Regions from separate parts of the Priestia sp. FSL W8-0001 genome, predicted to be linked through region 1. Evidence: riboswitches for the same ligand, from Rfam matches in the RefSeq annotation. Region 1 holds a riboswitch; each other region holds the start of a gene.
What was found. Region 1 has a riboswitch for S-adenosylmethionine ahead of MKZ18_RS09435 (Na+/H+ antiporter NhaC family protein). Riboswitches for the same ligand answer to the same signal wherever they lie in the genome.
Positions count from the first base shown of each region.

Region 1 (5,472 bases):
TTAACACCATCAATGATTTTTGTTAAACCTTCAACTCGCAGTACGTCGTTTCCAATTTCACGCTCTGGCGTAAAGTTTACGTATGGGTAACGACGAGAAGATGGACGGATATCATCTAACGTAATTTTATCAAGTAATTTTTTACGAGATGTTGCCTGCTTTGATTTTGATGCATTGGCGCTAAAACGAGCGACAAACGCCTGAAGTTCTTTAATTTTTTCTTCTTTTTTCTTATTAGCATCAGATGCCATTTTTTGAGCAAGCTGGCTAGATTCATACCAGAAGTCGTAGTTACCAACGTAAACTTGAATTTTACCAAAATCTAAATCCGCAATGTGCGTACACACTTTGTTCAAGAAGTGACGGTCATGGGATACAACGATTACTGTGTTTTCAAAGTTAATTAAAAACTCTTCTAACCACTGAATTGCCTGAATATCTAAGTTATTGGTCGGCTCATCTAGTAGTAAAACGTCAGGTTTGCCAAATAAAGCTTGAGCAAGTAATACTTTTACTTTTTCACTACCTGTCAGCTCAGCCATTTTTTTATCGTGAAGATCTTCAGAAACGCCTAAACCTTTTAAAAGAATCGCTGCTTCAGATTCAGCTTCCCAACCGTTAAGTTCAGCAAATTCACCTTCAAGCTCAGCTGCTTTCATTCCATCTTCATCAGTGAAGTCAGCTTTCATATAAATAGCATCCTTCTCTTGCATCACTTCATATAAGCGAGCGTGACCCATAATAACGGTTTTTAATACTTCATATTCTTCGTATTCGAAATGGTTTTGTTTTAAGAACGCTAGGCGTTCGCCAGGTCCCATATGTACATCACCAGTTTGTGACTCAAGTTCACCAGATAAGATTTTCAAAAATGTTGACTTTCCAGCACCGTTCGCTCCAATCAATCCGTAGCAGTTACCAGGCGTAAACTTAATGTTTACATCTTCAAATAACTTACGGTCTGCAAAACGTAGGCTTACATTACTAACTGTAATCATGTATGAGCAATCCTCCAAATTCAATATCTATCAAATTATATCATTCTTTCTTTACAAGAGCGATATCAATAGCAATAAATTGAACATAAAGTGTACATGAACCAAGGAATAACGTCAAGGAGGCTCAGCTTTTACTCTATTTCTGGCAGGAGCCGAATGTCTTACGCTCCATTCCACAAGTTTTTTAACTTGTTTTGGGAACGAACAAAAAATATCCGAACGATTGCAGGTTAGCGATCGTTCGGATATCTCATTAACTAAAATACTTATGAATCAGCCTTATTCAAAGATATAAGCCAGTGCACGAATTGCTTGGTCTGGTGTTTCAACGACAACTTGTGCTTTGTTTGAAAGCTCTTTTAAAGGATGGTGCAGTTTTTCTGGACGTACAAGGATAAGGGGCTTGTTAAATGCAACGGCTGTAGCCGCGTCCATTGCGCTATTCCACTGTTTGTATTTTTCACCGAAAAGCGCAATGACTACGTCGGATTTCTTAAGCAGTACTTCTGTGCGCAAGTTGTTAAAAGCTGAAGCGGCTTCATCTTTTAAAATAGCTGAGTCTTGTTTACCTAAAATGACTTCGCCGATATTATCCGAGCGATCATGGTCCGTCATCGGTCCTACAAACGTAATTGGAAGCTTTAAGTCCTCCGCTTGCTTTTTGATATCGTCTCTCCAATTATCATGAATTTGTCCTGCTAAATAAACGACTAATTCCATAACGGCATCCCCTTTATAAAAAAATATATATACGTATAGCTTACCAAAAAAATGAAAAATAAACGAATGGTTTGTTTTAATCTAGACAAATACCTCAAAACAAGGAAAAATAAAAGACGGATTACATAGAAGAGAGGATGAACATTATGTCAGAGAGAGAGGTACTACAGGTTCATAACGTCACGAAAAAGATTGGCAATAAAATTATTTTGGATAACGTATCATTGTCTGTGCGAAAAGGAGAAATCTTTGGGTTACTAGGTCCAAACGGTTCGGGTAAAACTACGCTTATTCGAGCAGTTGTAGGTTTAGTAAGTTCAACAGGAGACGTTACCATTAACAATCATGACCAGCGCAAACAATTTAATGAAGCTGTCAAATCAATTGGTGCAATCATTGAAAACCCGGAGTTTTATGGATATTTGACAGGTTATCAAAATTTAAAGCATTTTGCACGAATGCACGGTGTGTCTGCAAATCGAATCGATGAAGTGGTCGAGCTAACAAGGTTAGAAAAAAGCATTCACCAACCGGTAAAGACTTATTCACTCGGAATGCGTCAGCGCCTCGGAGTTGCACAAGCTATTCTACATAAACCGTCACTACTGCTACTAGATGAGCCTACTAACGGCTTGGATCCAGCAGGAATGATTGAATTTAAAACATATTTAAAGCGGTTGTGCAAAGAAGAAGGAATTTCAATTCTTATTGCTAGCCATTTGTTGAAAGAAGTGGAAGCCTTGTGTGATCGCGTAGGGATTATTCAAGACGGCAGACTGCTATCTGTTCAAGAATTAGCTAAGCGTAATATAGAAGAGAACCTAACGATTGTATTTGCAGTTGATGCTGTAGAAAAAGCGGAAAATCTGCTATCAAATCAAGGCTACACTTGTGCAATAAAAGAAAAGCAGCTTTCTGTACAAGCTCAACCGAAAGAGGCTGCTGCTATTAATAAACTTCTAGTGGAAGAAGGCATTGAAGTATACCAAATTACTCCAATTTATGAATCGCTAGAACAATCGTTTATGTCTGTTACGGGAGGAGATTTCAATGCTTAATTTAATACAAAATGAACATATGAAGTGGTTTATGAAAAAAAGCACAAAAGTCGTATTTCTGGCAATTGCTGTCTTAACGCTTGGAATGGCTCTTATAATGAGAACTATTACAACGAATGCTGGAATTGCAGAAACGTTGCCAGGCTTTGTTGCTTTCACTTCAAACTTTTTAATTATTGTCCAATTTTTTGCTGTAGCCGCTGCTGGATCGATTGTTGCATCTGAATTTGAAAAAGGAACGATTAAACTTCTATTAATTCGTCCTAAGAGTCGCTCAACTATTCTTTTATCCAAATACCTGACTAGCATTTTTATTAGCTTGTACTATTTGGCTGCCTTCTTTTTATTTTCAATCATTTGGGGTATTATTTTCTTTTCAGGAGGAGCTTTTAATGGTCAAGAAGGACAAGGTATCTGGATTGCATATGGTGTTTCATATCTTGAAACCTTTATGATGGTTGCTTTTGCGTTTATGCTATCGTCGGTATTCAGAAATAGTGCATTAGCAGTTGGTCTTGGCATTGTTGTTGGAGTAGGAGCAAAAATGCTTGCTGGAATTTTATCTGAGTTTCAAGTACAGTGGGGAATTATTTTACTGTTTGCTAACACCAACCTTAGTCAATATATGGATGGAAATCAAACGTATTTCCCTGGGATGACCCTACCGTTTTCTCTATTTATTATTATAGCTCATCTAATCTTCTTTGTTGGAACGGCTTGGCTGTTTTTCTTAAAGCGAGACGTAGCGAATTGATATTTGAATTTTCTTTCTTTTTGTTTTTCTACAATAGTGTTTGACAAGGAAAGTAAAAGATATTAAAGTAGTTAAGAGTTAATTTTGAATAATAAATTTAAAAAATATTATACTTCTTATCAAGAGAGACGGAGGGACTGGCCCGATGATGTCTCGGCAACTGACTCACAGAGTGCGGTGCCAAATCCAGCAAACAATTTTGTTTGAAAGATGAGAAGAGCGTATTCTTATAAAGAATTATAAGAGGGCCTCTTCTTGATGAAGAGGTCTTTTATTTATGCAAAGAGGTGTAAACATGGGAAAACAAAAAGAAAACGGTTGGGCACTGCTGCCGCTAGGAGTATTTCTAGCTTTGTTTGTAGGCTCGGGGATTATTACAGGTGATTTTTATAAGCTTCCTGTACTTGTAGCAATTATCGTAGCGGCTATCGTTGCCTTAGCGATGAACCGGAAAGAAACGCTAAATGCGAAGGTTGAGCGTTTTGCTAAAGGCGCAGGTCATCCGGACTTGATGATTATGGTCTTTATCTTTATTCTGGCGGGCGCTTTTTCAGAAGTAGCAAGCGGCATGGGAGCGGTTGATTCAACGGTTAACCTTGCTTTATCTGTTTTGCCACAAAGCTTGCTTGTTGTTGGATTATTCTTTATCGGTGCTTTTATCTCACTTGCGATGGGTACTTCTACTGGTACCATTGCGGCTCTAGCACCAATTGCAGTTGGAGTAAGTGCTGAAACGGATATTTCTGCAGCACTAGCCGTAGCAGCCGTTATCGGCGGTGCAATGTTTGGAGATAATTTATCCATTATTTCTGATACAACAATTGCTGCGGTTCGTACGCAAAAAACAAAAATGAACGATAAATTTAAAGTGAATTTTCTAATTGTATTACCAGCAGCAATTATTACAATGGTTCTTTTATTAGTAATGACGCTTGGAAATAATTCTAATGTAGATGTTGAAAGTTTTAGCTTTGTAAAAATGCTTCCTTATATAGGAGTGCTGGTTGCAGCATTGCTTGGATTAAATGTGTTAGCAATTTTAACAGGGGGGTATTGTTGTAGCTGGAATTATTGGATTGGCAGACGGAAGCTATACGCTAGCAACCTTTGCAAAAGCTATTACAACAGGAATTGGCGGTATGGCTGAACTCATTATTCTCAGCATCTTAATTGGTGGAGTCGTTGAACTTATTAAGTATAATGGAGGGATCCATTTCTTGCTTGGGCTATTAACACGTAATATTAAAACAAGAAAAGGCGCAGAGTTTAGTATTGCTGGATTAGTAAGCGCGACAAATCTTTCGACAGCTAATAACACAATTTCAATTATTACGGTCGGGTCTTTAGCAAAAGAGATTGCAGATGAATACGAAATCGATAACCGTAAGTCAGCAAGTATACTTGACTTATTTTCATGTAGCGTGCAGGGACTTGTTCCATATGGAGCGCAAATGCTAATTGCATCAGAATTTGCAAAAGTATCCTCAGTTGAACTAATGCCATTCGCATTTTATCCAATCTTAACAGCGATATTTGGAATTTTAGCGATTGTCTTTAATTATCCAAAGCTTACTCATAAACAACCTGCTAAAAAACAAATAGCTTAATTTCATCAGATGACATCAACCGGAAAGAAGGGTTGATGTCATCTTTTTTTAGAGTTAAAATGTTAGAATATTGAAAAAGAGGTGAAAGGATGATTTGTTTTAGGAATCGAGTGTTTCGCTCTGTACAGAATACGGATAACGGTGAAGTATCTTCTCATACGACCTTTCGCTATGAGCAAGAAGGCAGAATTATTCACGCAACGTATGAAGGTGGAGACGTTTTATCGGGACGTTAGTTGGGACTATAGACGAAAAGAGCTGTCTTACATTCCGCTATCAGCATGTTAACATAGCTTATGAAATTCGCGGAGGCACATGCTTTTCTACACCGGAGG
Region 1 is NZ_JBBPAL010000001.1:1,786,380-1,791,851, forward strand. It holds gene MKZ18_RS09415 (ABC-F family ATP-binding cassette domain-containing protein) at 1-998, opposite strand, end outside; gene MKZ18_RS09420 (YtoQ family protein) at 1,278-1,718, opposite strand; gene MKZ18_RS09425 (ABC transporter ATP-binding protein) at 1,865-2,776, shown strand; gene MKZ18_RS09430 (ABC transporter permease) at 2,769-3,530, shown strand; SAM riboswitch class I at 3,644-3,747, shown strand; partial or broken gene MKZ18_RS09435 (Na+/H+ antiporter NhaC family protein) at 3,826-5,137, shown strand; gene MKZ18_RS09440 (hypothetical protein) at 5,227-5,373, shown strand.

Region 2 (5,472 bases), 600 kb from region 1:
GCACTAATTATGACGACCTATGCTTTCTTTGCATTACCGGAATCGCTCCAGCAAGAAAGCGTCTCTCAGGAAAAGAAAACTACGCTGCAAGATTTCAACACGGATTTTAAAGGCGCAATGAAGTATTTATATTTACTCTCCTTTTTTGGAACGTTTACGCTAGCTGGCCTTGAAGCAACTTTTCAATTTTTTCAAATCGAACGCATTGATGTAACCCCTACCATGATTGGCTGGATGTTTATGGCCAGTGGCGTTACGCAAGCTGTTATTCAAGGCGGGGTTTTACAGCGATTTAAGCAAGGAAATGAGAAAAAGCTAATTGCTGTTGGTTTAATTGTCTCAGCGGTCGGATTTGCATCCATTTTATTTTCATCCAATTTATTTAACGCAACGGTTTTCCTTTGCATCTTCACAGCCGGCAATGCCCTTATTCGCCCTTGTGTACTCGCTCTGATTACCCTTAAAACGAATATCGGCTATGGGTCAGCTTCAGGTATTAATTCATCAATGGATAGCTTAGGAAGGATTTTCGGGCCTCTGATGGGAGCCTTTGCTTTTGAACTGAACAGCATGTATCCATTTTTAATTGGAGCTGTATTAACATTCAGTGCGCTCCTTCTGCTTCAACGTCATATTGCACTCGACTATTCACCCAAAGAAATAACACCTAGCTCTTAACTAAGAAAAGACTTTAGCTTTTTTGGCTAAAGTCTTTTCTTATCGCTTGAAATACCTGGACGATTTCATCATAAAACACCATAGTACCTAAACCGATAACCAACAGTATAGTTGAATTGAAAGCACACCCAAATCTAAAAAGACGCTCCTCACTATTAAGATGAGGCCAACAACGAAACCGGGATCAGAAGGAGCTTTTAAATCATCAGCTTCTTTCTCTTCTTCATATAGTTCGCTCTCTGATTTATCTTCAGCTACTTGTTCAGTGCTTGACTGTTTTTTCAAAAGCTCATCTAACGTCACATTATAAAATTCAACTTGCTCAATGTATACTGCTTCCTCTTTATCATCTAAGAATTTCACCGTGTACTTATTGTAATATTTTCAATTCTCTTTTCCGATTTTAAGTTATTATCTCCATCAAATTCTACCACTCCAAATTTATGATCGATTGTTTCATAAAAAGCTAATAAAGAGTTTGCAACAGGTTGTGGAGTTGTTTGTAACAGCACGTCTAATCCTTCTAATTCTTTATATTTACTAAACTCCCTCACTAATTGTTCCCGTGAATTGCTACATGCTGATAAACATAGTAAGAAAAGTGCTAACACCGCTATAAAAAGCTCGTTCATATAATTCCCCCTCCTTTTTAATTCTACATCCATTACAATTAATTTCCTATATATCCATAACATAAAAATTACCATTTTCGTCAATTTTATTGCTTTGGAAATAAAATTGACGAAAATAGCACATTCTCAAATTAAAAAGTAAATACCATAAGATTTCATTACGTGAAGGGGGAAATGGCGAAAGTTTAGCAATCTTTAATAAAATAACCCTTAAGCTTATAATGCTTTTCTGACTTAATATAAGCTCTTTTTCTCTTTTACAATACATTTACGTTTACGACGAATAAAAGCCCAGAAGCAATCTTCTAGGCTTTTATTCGTCGTCCTCTAAGAAGTCTAGTACGCGATCAATAAATTGTTCGCTACCTTCGTCATTTCCGTGCTCAATTAACAGCTCCATGTTCAGCCTCCTTTTAAAATTGTTAGAATATTCTTGTTTTATACCTTACCACAATTCCAACCAAGTTGTAACGGTTATTTTGTGTAAAAATTTCGACAAATATCATCTCTTTTCAACGAAAAAAGAAAAGAGAGAAGATAAGCATCTTATCATGATTATAGACAAGACTGCAATTGATATGAATACAACCTTAAGCGTATGTACCTTTCAGCCATCCAACTCGCTTTAATTTTGCTATACAAGCTTCTTTTAAACCTTCTTCTGTGTAGCCCTCAATAACTTTGCAGTCAATTCCAATGGCATACGTATCCCTTCCGCTCTTTACTACAATTTCGTAAAACGTCTCAAGCTTTCTACAGGTAAAATCATTAATCTCCTTCAATTGATTTAATACATCGTTTAGCACTTCTTCATGATTCTTTATAATCGTTTGTGTCATCCGTATCTCTCCTTCTAATAAAATCAAAAAAGCTCATTTTGCTTTAGATGCAAAATGAGCTTTCACCCGTCTTATCACCCAAAGCTAATGCTTTGCTGGTAGGAGCACCTTACGTTGGTAGGTTGCTGTGGAGTCATAGAGCCAGATCTCTCGTCCACTCGTGATAACTTTTTAAATTAGATTTCATTATACCAAATATCTCCTATTTAGCAAGAGTATTTTTTAAATTTTTCTTTTTTTCAGTTTTGTCACTCTTTTTAACCTATGCATAGTAAAGCGAGAATATTTTCCTTTCTTTACGTAAAAACTAACAAAAAAAACGTAATGTAATTCTTTAATTAAATCCTTGGATAATTTTCTGATTATTCTTTCATTTGACCAAACTCTACCTTTGCTTATAAAATGAAGATTTGTAGAAAGGAGCACGAAAAACTATATGTATACGTATCAAATTGGCAATCAAACAATTGACTACAAAATTAAAGTCGTTCCAAATAAAACCGATATTACGGTCCAAATTTGTGACAATGAAGGGGTAACCGTAATTATCCCACGAGGCTTAAACGAGCACAACGTTCGCTCTGTTATTTCTCGTAAAGCGACTTGGATTTTAAAACAACTTAACGGTGGTAATCAACCAACCGAAGCAAAAAAACCAGCTGCTAAAAAAGCCGAAAAAGCAAAAACTGAGAACAAAACGCCAGCTGCACCTAAAGCAAAGACGTCATCTTTTGAAAACGATGACAAATTTTCGTATTTAGGTCGTCAGTACCGCTTAAACATCGTTCGTGATAATGTGGAGCAACCTGAGATGACGTTCCGTGCTAAATTTATCGCAACAGTGCCATCATCCTGGTCTGAACAAGAAACAAACGAGGGAATTCAAAACCTTTTAACAGAATGGTACCAAGGACGAGCAAATGAAAAATTCAGCGAAGCACTAAAAACAGTGAAAAAACAAGCAGCAGATGCACCTGACTCTGTAGCGTGGAAGGAACTGCAAGATACATATGCAACGATGGAAAACGGTGAGCTAGTATTGAACTGGCGTCTACTTCTAGCACCATTAACAACAATTGAATATGTGATTGCTTCACAATTTACAGATGCAGACTCATTATTTGAAGATGCAGCAGAGCGTAAACAATGGTTAGAAGAAAATAGCTTACAAGCATTCTAATCAGCTAACAGCAAAACACCCATCCTAAACTACACAAAGGACGGGTGTTTTTGCATATTGTGTTTTGTTAAAACTTAATTATAATAAAAAATGTTTATAGTTGAATAATATAGGTTAAGTATATGTAAAGGTAGTATAAAATTTAATTTTGCTCCTTTATCTATCTTCAGAAAGGATGTGCACCTAATGAAAGGACAAAGCTTTTTCATTTTAGGTCTTATTTTCGCTCTTATTATTGCTATCTTAGCTGTCATCAACAATGAGCCAGTTCAATTTAACTATGTCTTTGGCTCACAAGACTGGCCACTTATTTTAATTATTTTAACATCGGCTGTATTCGGTGGTGTCGTCGCTGCTTCACTAAGCTTTGTTAAAATCACTCAGCTTAAAAGTAAAAACAAGCAACAAACAAAACGAATTGCCGAACTAGAAACGCAACTAGCCACTCACTCAGAACCACAAGCTGATCTAGAAAAACCTTTATCAACACAAGGTGAACCATCAGCTTAATATAGAGATATACTAAAATCCTGCTTTCCCAACACTACGGGAGGGCAGGGTTTTTTGTTTTTCCTCCTTACCCCTTATAACCAATTATTATAATAAAGGGTGTATTAGCTATGTCAGTAGCCTGTGAGTGAAATGGGAAATGTTTGACTCCTACGGAATTACCAAGACGGCTTGAGACCCCGCAGAAACGCAATGACGAGGAAGGCAGGCGTGAGCCACGTGGAAAGCGAGCAATCCGGAGTGAAAATCACGACTCGTTGCGTGCGCTCGTCCTTCTTCCACACCCAAACACTTATAGAGATACGTAGTTTCCCTCCTACTCAAGAAGCCCGTGATTGAAACGGAAGATGCGAGACTCCTGCAGGACTAGCGAGTGCTCTGAGATCCCGCAGTTTACGAAGAAGCTCAGACCGAACCCTGCGGAAAGCGAGCAATCCGGAGTGAAAATCACGACCCATTGCATGCGTCTTCCCTCCTATGAAAATATGAATAACACGCATATACAAATGGAAATCTTTAGCTAACAATGGTACAATCAATTCTGTTCTTTATTCTTTCTATTTGATTTAACAAAACGATTCACTTAAAAAAAGAAGGTGCTCTTATATTGAGAAAAACTCGCATAAAACGAGAAATCATAATCTACTGCTCCATCATTCTCGGAACACTTCTCTTTTCTCTTATTGTGCAACAGTATTTCTTTCAGCCTTATACCGTTAAAGGAGACTCTATGAATCCTACGCTTCAAGAAGGCAACCGTATTATTATTAATAAACTAAGCAACTATCAACGCTTCGATCTCGTCGTCCTTCACTCTCCTCATGACCAAGACGAGTACCTCGTTAAAAGAATAATCGGTGTTGCAGGCGAAAAGATTGAATACATTGATGACCAGCTCTATATTAATAACCAAAAAGTAAGTGAACCTCACTTACATAAATACCTACAGCATATCCCGACATACGAACGCTTCACTGAAAACTTCTCTACCGAAGAACTCGTAAATGACGGCATCATTCCTCATGGATTCGTCCTTGTACTCGGAGACAACCGTAGAATAAGCCGCGATGGCCGACACTTCGGATTAACACCTGTCTCAGACATCGTTGGTGAAGTCGATGTGAAATATTGGCCTCTGACTGATCTCAAACTAATGCACTAAAAAAAGGAGCGGCGTCCGCTCCTTTTTTAATACCCATTCTCTTCATACAACTCAAGCGGAAGGCCGTCTGGATCTGCAAAAAATGTAAATAACCTTCCTGTTAACTCATCCACTCGAATCGGTTCTACCTCAATGCCTCTACTCTCTAACTCTACTTTTGCTGCTTCCACGTCTTCAACAGCAAAAGCTAAATGCCGAAGACCACAAGCCTCTGGTTGTGATGGACGAGCTGGAGGATTTGGAAATGAAAACAACTCAATTTGTACTCCTGGCGCTAGCTCTAAGTCTAGCTTATAAGAGTCGCGATGCTCTCGATATGTCTCTTCTAAAATACGCGCTCCTAGCTTTTCTACATAAAACGCTTTTGATTGCTCATAATTACTTGCGATGATTGCTACATGGTGAATTCTCTTAAACTCCATCCTTGCCCTCCTATGTAATCATTGCTTTCATCATAACCGAGCAACTAAA
Region 2 is NZ_JBBPAL010000001.1:1,181,411-1,186,882, reverse strand. It holds gene MKZ18_RS06230 (MFS transporter) at 1-678, shown strand, start outside; gene MKZ18_RS06225 (hypothetical protein) at 766-1,041, opposite strand; gene MKZ18_RS06220 (hypothetical protein) at 1,038-1,310, opposite strand; gene MKZ18_RS06215 (hypothetical protein) at 1,901-2,149, opposite strand; SAM riboswitch class I at 2,218-2,319, opposite strand; gene MKZ18_RS06210 (M48 family metallopeptidase) at 2,586-3,329, shown strand; gene MKZ18_RS06205 (LapA family protein) at 3,516-3,839, shown strand; gene lepB (signal peptidase I) at 4,447-5,001, shown strand; gene gloA2 (SMU1112c/YaeR family gloxylase I-like metalloprotein) at 5,028-5,423, opposite strand.
Region 2: linked by a shared signal. The riboswitch ahead of MKZ18_RS06215 (hypothetical protein) and the one ahead of MKZ18_RS09435 (Na+/H+ antiporter NhaC family protein) in region 1 are both predicted to bind S-adenosylmethionine.

Region 3 (5,472 bases), 830 kb from region 1:
TAAGGCAATTGCGAGTCAACTCTGAAACTTAAGCATTCTGCAAGATAAATACATCTATCAAGAATCTTTCGTTTCTTTAGCGTGACAGTTCGCTATCTTACCCAATAAATATTATGTTACCTGTAGATAATTTGCAGTTACGCTATCAATACACAAAAAAAGCTGCATCATTTATAAACGCAGCTTTTTCCAATTTTACTACAACGAAAAGAAAGATCTAATTGGATTCTTATGTAAAATTAAGAAACAACTCTTATTCTTCAGTTAGCGCCCCAAATATCTTGAGCAATTTTAATGACGTGACTAATTTTATTCCATTGCTCTTCTTCTGTTAGTTCGTTTCCTTCTTCCGTACTTGCAAACCCGCATTGTGGACTCAGTGACAAGTTTTCTAGAGGAATAGATGCACTCGCTTCTTTAACTCTTTGTTTAATAACCTCTGCATCTTCTAATGTAGGAAATTTAGATGTTACTAGTCCTAATACAACTGTTTGGTTGTTACGTGTAAAACTTTTTAATGGCTCAAAATCTCCTGAACGATTATCATCATATTCAAGGAAAAGCCCATCTACATGCAAGTTAGCAAAAATTGCGTCTGAAATAGTATCGTAGCCACCACTGGTAATATACGTAGATCTAAAGTTTCCGCGACAAATGTGCATCGTAATGACCATATCCTCCGGCTTTTTAGAAATCGCATCGTTTAAGCAGTTGACTCTCGTATCAATAATATCTTTTACATCCATACCCAGCTTCTCAACAACTGCATCTATACGTTCTTCAGAAACAAAATCAATCCATGAAGTATCATCTAACTGTAAGTAGCGGCAGCCTGCATCATAAAAAGCTTGAATTGCTTTTTGATAAGCAACTACCGTGTCATGATAAAACTGTTCTCTATCCCCATTGTAGTAAGTATCCTCTTGAATTCGAGTGAATAACATGTTGGGACTTGGAATAGCAAACTTAGCAACTTGGCTTCCATCACCATATTGTTCAACAGCTTCTTTTAAAAATGTAAAATGTTCCAGCATATAATGATGGTTGAAATCTACTTTACCAACTACCTTGATTGCTTTATTTTTTGTTTTGGCACCTTTAAATTGACTAATATACTCCGTTTCAAACTCTTCTACACCATCTAGACCTGATAAGAAATCTAAGTGCCACCATGCACGTCTAAATTCTCCGTCAGTGATAGATTTAAGTCCCACTTCGATTTGTTTTTGGACAAGCTTTTCAATCTCCTGGTCCTCTACAGATTTTAAAGTCGTTTTACTGATCTGACCATTTGTATAGGCTTCTCTTGCTTCTTTGAGAGGAGTTGTTCTTAAAAAGCTCCCTACATGATCAGCTTTAAATGGAGCTTTCACTAATGTCTTTGTCATGGTTCTATTCCCTCTTTCTGTTCAAAATAAAAAACCTCTTCTTAAAGATAAGAAGAGGTTAATAGTCGTTATTGGTTCTTCTCCTATCTTCAAGCAAATTGCTACTGGAATTGGCACAGTACTTTAACAGTCTGTTGCCGAGGCTTCACAGGGCCAGTCCCTCCGCCTCTCGAGATAAGAATATTCAATTAATTAACTAGGGAAAATATTACACCTACTTTCTTAGTCTGTCAACAAGGAATTTGAAAAATCAGAAATAAAAAATTTTTTATTCAGTATTCAGAAGTGGTTCATATCCTTTTGAGTTCATGAAAGATAGACCGTGGTCAAACATATCGCGTCACTTTAGTTGTCTACATCTATATAATATATGTTATAATCATGTGACCTAGGTTTTAAATAAGGAGGAACCTCACAAAGATGTTAGTTAAAGGATTACAACTATTAAAATATGCCTTTTTAATCGGAGCTGTGGTATACGGAATAATCGCTTTTCAGAACAGTGATTCTACCAACTATATTGCTTATTTACCATACATTCAATTAATGCTAAGTTTATTTTTATTTATTGAAGCTGTTTTGACGTTTAAAGAAAGCAAGTTGCATTCAGCGTTTTTTCTGGTCATTTCTGTGTTCTGCTTCGCTATCTATTTTGAAGTTTAAAAAAAAGCACGCTGCCCGTAGCGTGCTTTTTCACTTCCCACTCTTTAAAGCCGTTACAACTTCACCGATTGGGAGGTGTATTTGATTATCAAACACATAATCATAGTAAGTTGGCTCTTTATTAATAATGACCATTGGTACCTGACCATGTTTTCTAACTAATAAAGGAATTTGATTAATGGGTGTTACCTGCAAAGATGAACCCATGACAATAAATAAATCACTTTGTAAAGCTGCCTCTACAGCTTCTTCAAACCAGTGAATTGAATCTCCAAATAAAACTACATTGGGCTTTAGTGCCTCTTCACACGACGTACAGCTCGGTAATTCAACTTTGGTTAGAAAATTTAACCCAAACTCACTTCCACATTTTTGACAATGTGCTCGCTTAATTGTTCCGTGAATTTCATATACATTCGTGCTTCCTGCTTTCTGATGCAAGCCGTCAATATTTTGTGTAATCACATGCACGGTCTTTTCTTCTTCTAATTCTGCTATAAAGTAATGACCTGAGTTAGGTTCATATTCATCAAGCAGCTTCACACGAAAAATCTCTTTAAATAGCTCCCAAAAAAGTACCGGATTGTTCTGATAAAAAGAAGTAGAAATCACATCTGAAAATTCTAGGTTTTTTCGATACAATCCGTTTTGCGAGCGAAAATCAGGTATGCCCGACTCTGTACTTATTCCCGCTCCCGTAAAGACACAAATCCGACTTGCCTCTCCAATTCGTTTCTTTAACTCTTCAACTTGCATATTCATTGGCGCTCTCTCCTACTTTACAATCAATACGGGTATCTTCACATGTTGAGCAATTTTATGGCTCACGCTCCCCAAAAACATTTCTTTTACTGGATTTAAGCCTCGGCTTCCAACTACTACAACATCAAAGCGATTGTTGTTAGCAAATTGAATAATTGTTTTAGCAGCATCTCCATGAATAAACGTAATTTCATACTCTATATCAGATTTCTCTAAAACTTCTTGTGTTGTTTGGATACGCTTTTCTCTTGCTTCATCTTTTCCAAGCGTGTTTAACCTACTATCTCCTTCTACTGCATATATCACTTGAACAAAGCTTCGATCAGTTAATCTGGCTAAAGCAACCGCTTTTTCAGCTGCTCTAGCAGCGTGTTCAGACCCATCTGAAGCTAATAAAATTCGCTTAAACATGTCCTTCACTCCTTTTCTATCAATTATAACAGCTCTACTATTTTTTATTCCATTGAAGAAAGCGATATAAAAATTAAATTTTCTAAAAATTTTTACGCTTTTGTGTTATACTAATAAACAGAAATGCTATACTAAATAAAAGGAATGATGGCATTATGGGGTTTGAGCTGATATGTACCTTTTGCAAAGGGCTTGGGAAAGTAATGATTATTCCTGGCATATTCTACACAAAAAAGTGTAAGCATTGTGAAGGTACTGGTTTGAAACTAAAAAAAGACGAAACTCCTCTATAAGAAGTCTCGCCTTTATATCGTTTAGATTGATAATTCTTTTGATAGTTGATACATACGCTCATCAATATGATGAGGTTCACCTAGGATTTCCATAATATTATAATCAACAATTTCATTTTTACGGATACCGATTGCACGCCCGCCTTTACCTTCCATTAATAACTCAACGGCGCGGCCACCAAAACGACTTCCTAACACGCGATCTTGTGCTGTTGGTGATCCACCACGCTGAATGTGCCCTAGAACCGTAACGCGAGTTTCAATTCCAGCAGCTTCTTCAAGCTGTTTTGCTACTTCGTTTCCTGTAGCTACACCTTCAGCAACAACGATAATACTATGTTTCTTACCACGCTCTTGGCCTTTCTTTAAACGATCCACCATTTCTTGGAACTCATCTTTCGCTTCAGGAATTAAGATTGTTTCAGCTCCTCCAGCTAGCCCTGACCATAGAGCAATATCTCCAGCATTACGTCCCATTACTTCAATAATAAAAGAACGTTCATGTGAAGTAGCCGTATCGCGAATTTTATCAATTGCATCGATAACAGTATGTAAAGCTGTATCGAAACCTAGAGTAAAGTCTGTTCCTGGAATGTCATTATCGATTGTTCCTGGAATACCTACACATGGAAAACCAAGCTCAGTTAGCTTAACAGCTCCCATGTAAGATCCATCTCCACCGATTACAACCAAACCTTCAATACCATGCTTCTTTAGGTTTTCAATACCTTTACGGCGTCCCTCTTCTGTTTTAAACTCTGGACATCTTGCAGAATATAACATTGTTCCACCGCGTTGAATGATATCACCAACATCACCAACTTCAAGCTTTCGAATATTCCCTTCAATTAACCCTTGATATCCTTGATAAATACCATAAACTTCCATTCCTTCATGAATCGCTTTACGCACAACAGCACGAACCGCAGGATTCATTCCTGGAGAATCACCGCCGCTTGTTAATACACCTATTCTTTTCATTACTTTTCACCTCATCAAAAGTCAAATCAATTGACACTGTATTCTATTTTTACATTCTACATGACTACAAAGTATTTGTGTAGTAATTCACAACAGATTTCTATTATTATTTTTAAATGTCCTTACATTTTCATATGTTTTAGTTATTAACAGCTAAATATTCAATTTTTTTCTATTTCTCAAAATCAAAACACATCATTCTGCTCACTCTAATTTTCATTTTTTTCATATTTTGTAATGAAAATGTAACGTTTCCATCTGTCGAAAGGTGTTATGATTATTTTACGAAAATTGATGAAAAATTGATGGAGGCCCATTATGAAGAAATTTGTGGCGGTTTTTACCCTCGCTAGCTTTTTATTTGCTAGCCCTTTAGTCAGCCAAGCTGCGCTAGGTGATCAAACATTAAAGCAAGGAATGAGAAATCAGGATGTTCAGCAATTACAGCAGCTTTTAAAGAAAAAAGGTTATTTCACTGGCAATACAACAACTTATTTTGGACCAGCTACATCAAATGCAGTTAAATCATTTCAGCGTAAAAATGGATTGTCTGCCGATGGAGTTGTTGGAAAAAGCACATATGCAAAGCTTGGAGTAAAAACTTCTTCACAGACTTCTACATTTAATGCTTCAAAAGTTATTAATAAAGGAAAGCAGTATGTAGGGGTACCATATCGCTGGGGTGGAACAACTCCTAGAGGATTTGATTGCAGTGGCTTTATTAGTTATACATTCAAGCAGGGCGCTGGCATTACTTTACCTCGAACTGTAGCAGAGATTTATAAAAAAGGGACACGAGTTACAAGCTTACAGCCTGGGGACATTGTATTTTTCCAAACATACCAAAAAGGCGCTTCCCATGCCGGTATCTACATGGGAAACAATCAATTTTTACATAGCTCATCTTCAAAAGGTGTTTCAGTTGCTTCATTAAAAGATAGCTATTGGAGCAAGCGTTATATTGGTGCAAAAAG
Region 3 is NZ_JBBPAL010000001.1:2,621,246-2,626,717, forward strand. It holds gene MKZ18_RS13960 (5-methyltetrahydropteroyltriglutamate--homocysteine S-methyltransferase) at 261-1,388, opposite strand; SAM riboswitch class I at 1,469-1,569, opposite strand; gene MKZ18_RS13965 (hypothetical protein) at 1,809-2,051, shown strand; gene MKZ18_RS13970 (NAD-dependent protein deacylase) at 2,082-2,813, opposite strand; gene MKZ18_RS13975 (universal stress protein) at 2,826-3,224, opposite strand; gene pfkA (6-phosphofructokinase) at 3,539-4,498, opposite strand; gene MKZ18_RS13985 (C40 family peptidase) at 4,817-5,472, shown strand, end outside.
Region 3: linked by a shared signal. The riboswitch ahead of MKZ18_RS13960 (5-methyltetrahydropteroyltriglutamate--homocysteine S-methyltransferase) and the one ahead of MKZ18_RS09435 (Na+/H+ antiporter NhaC family protein) in region 1 are both predicted to bind S-adenosylmethionine.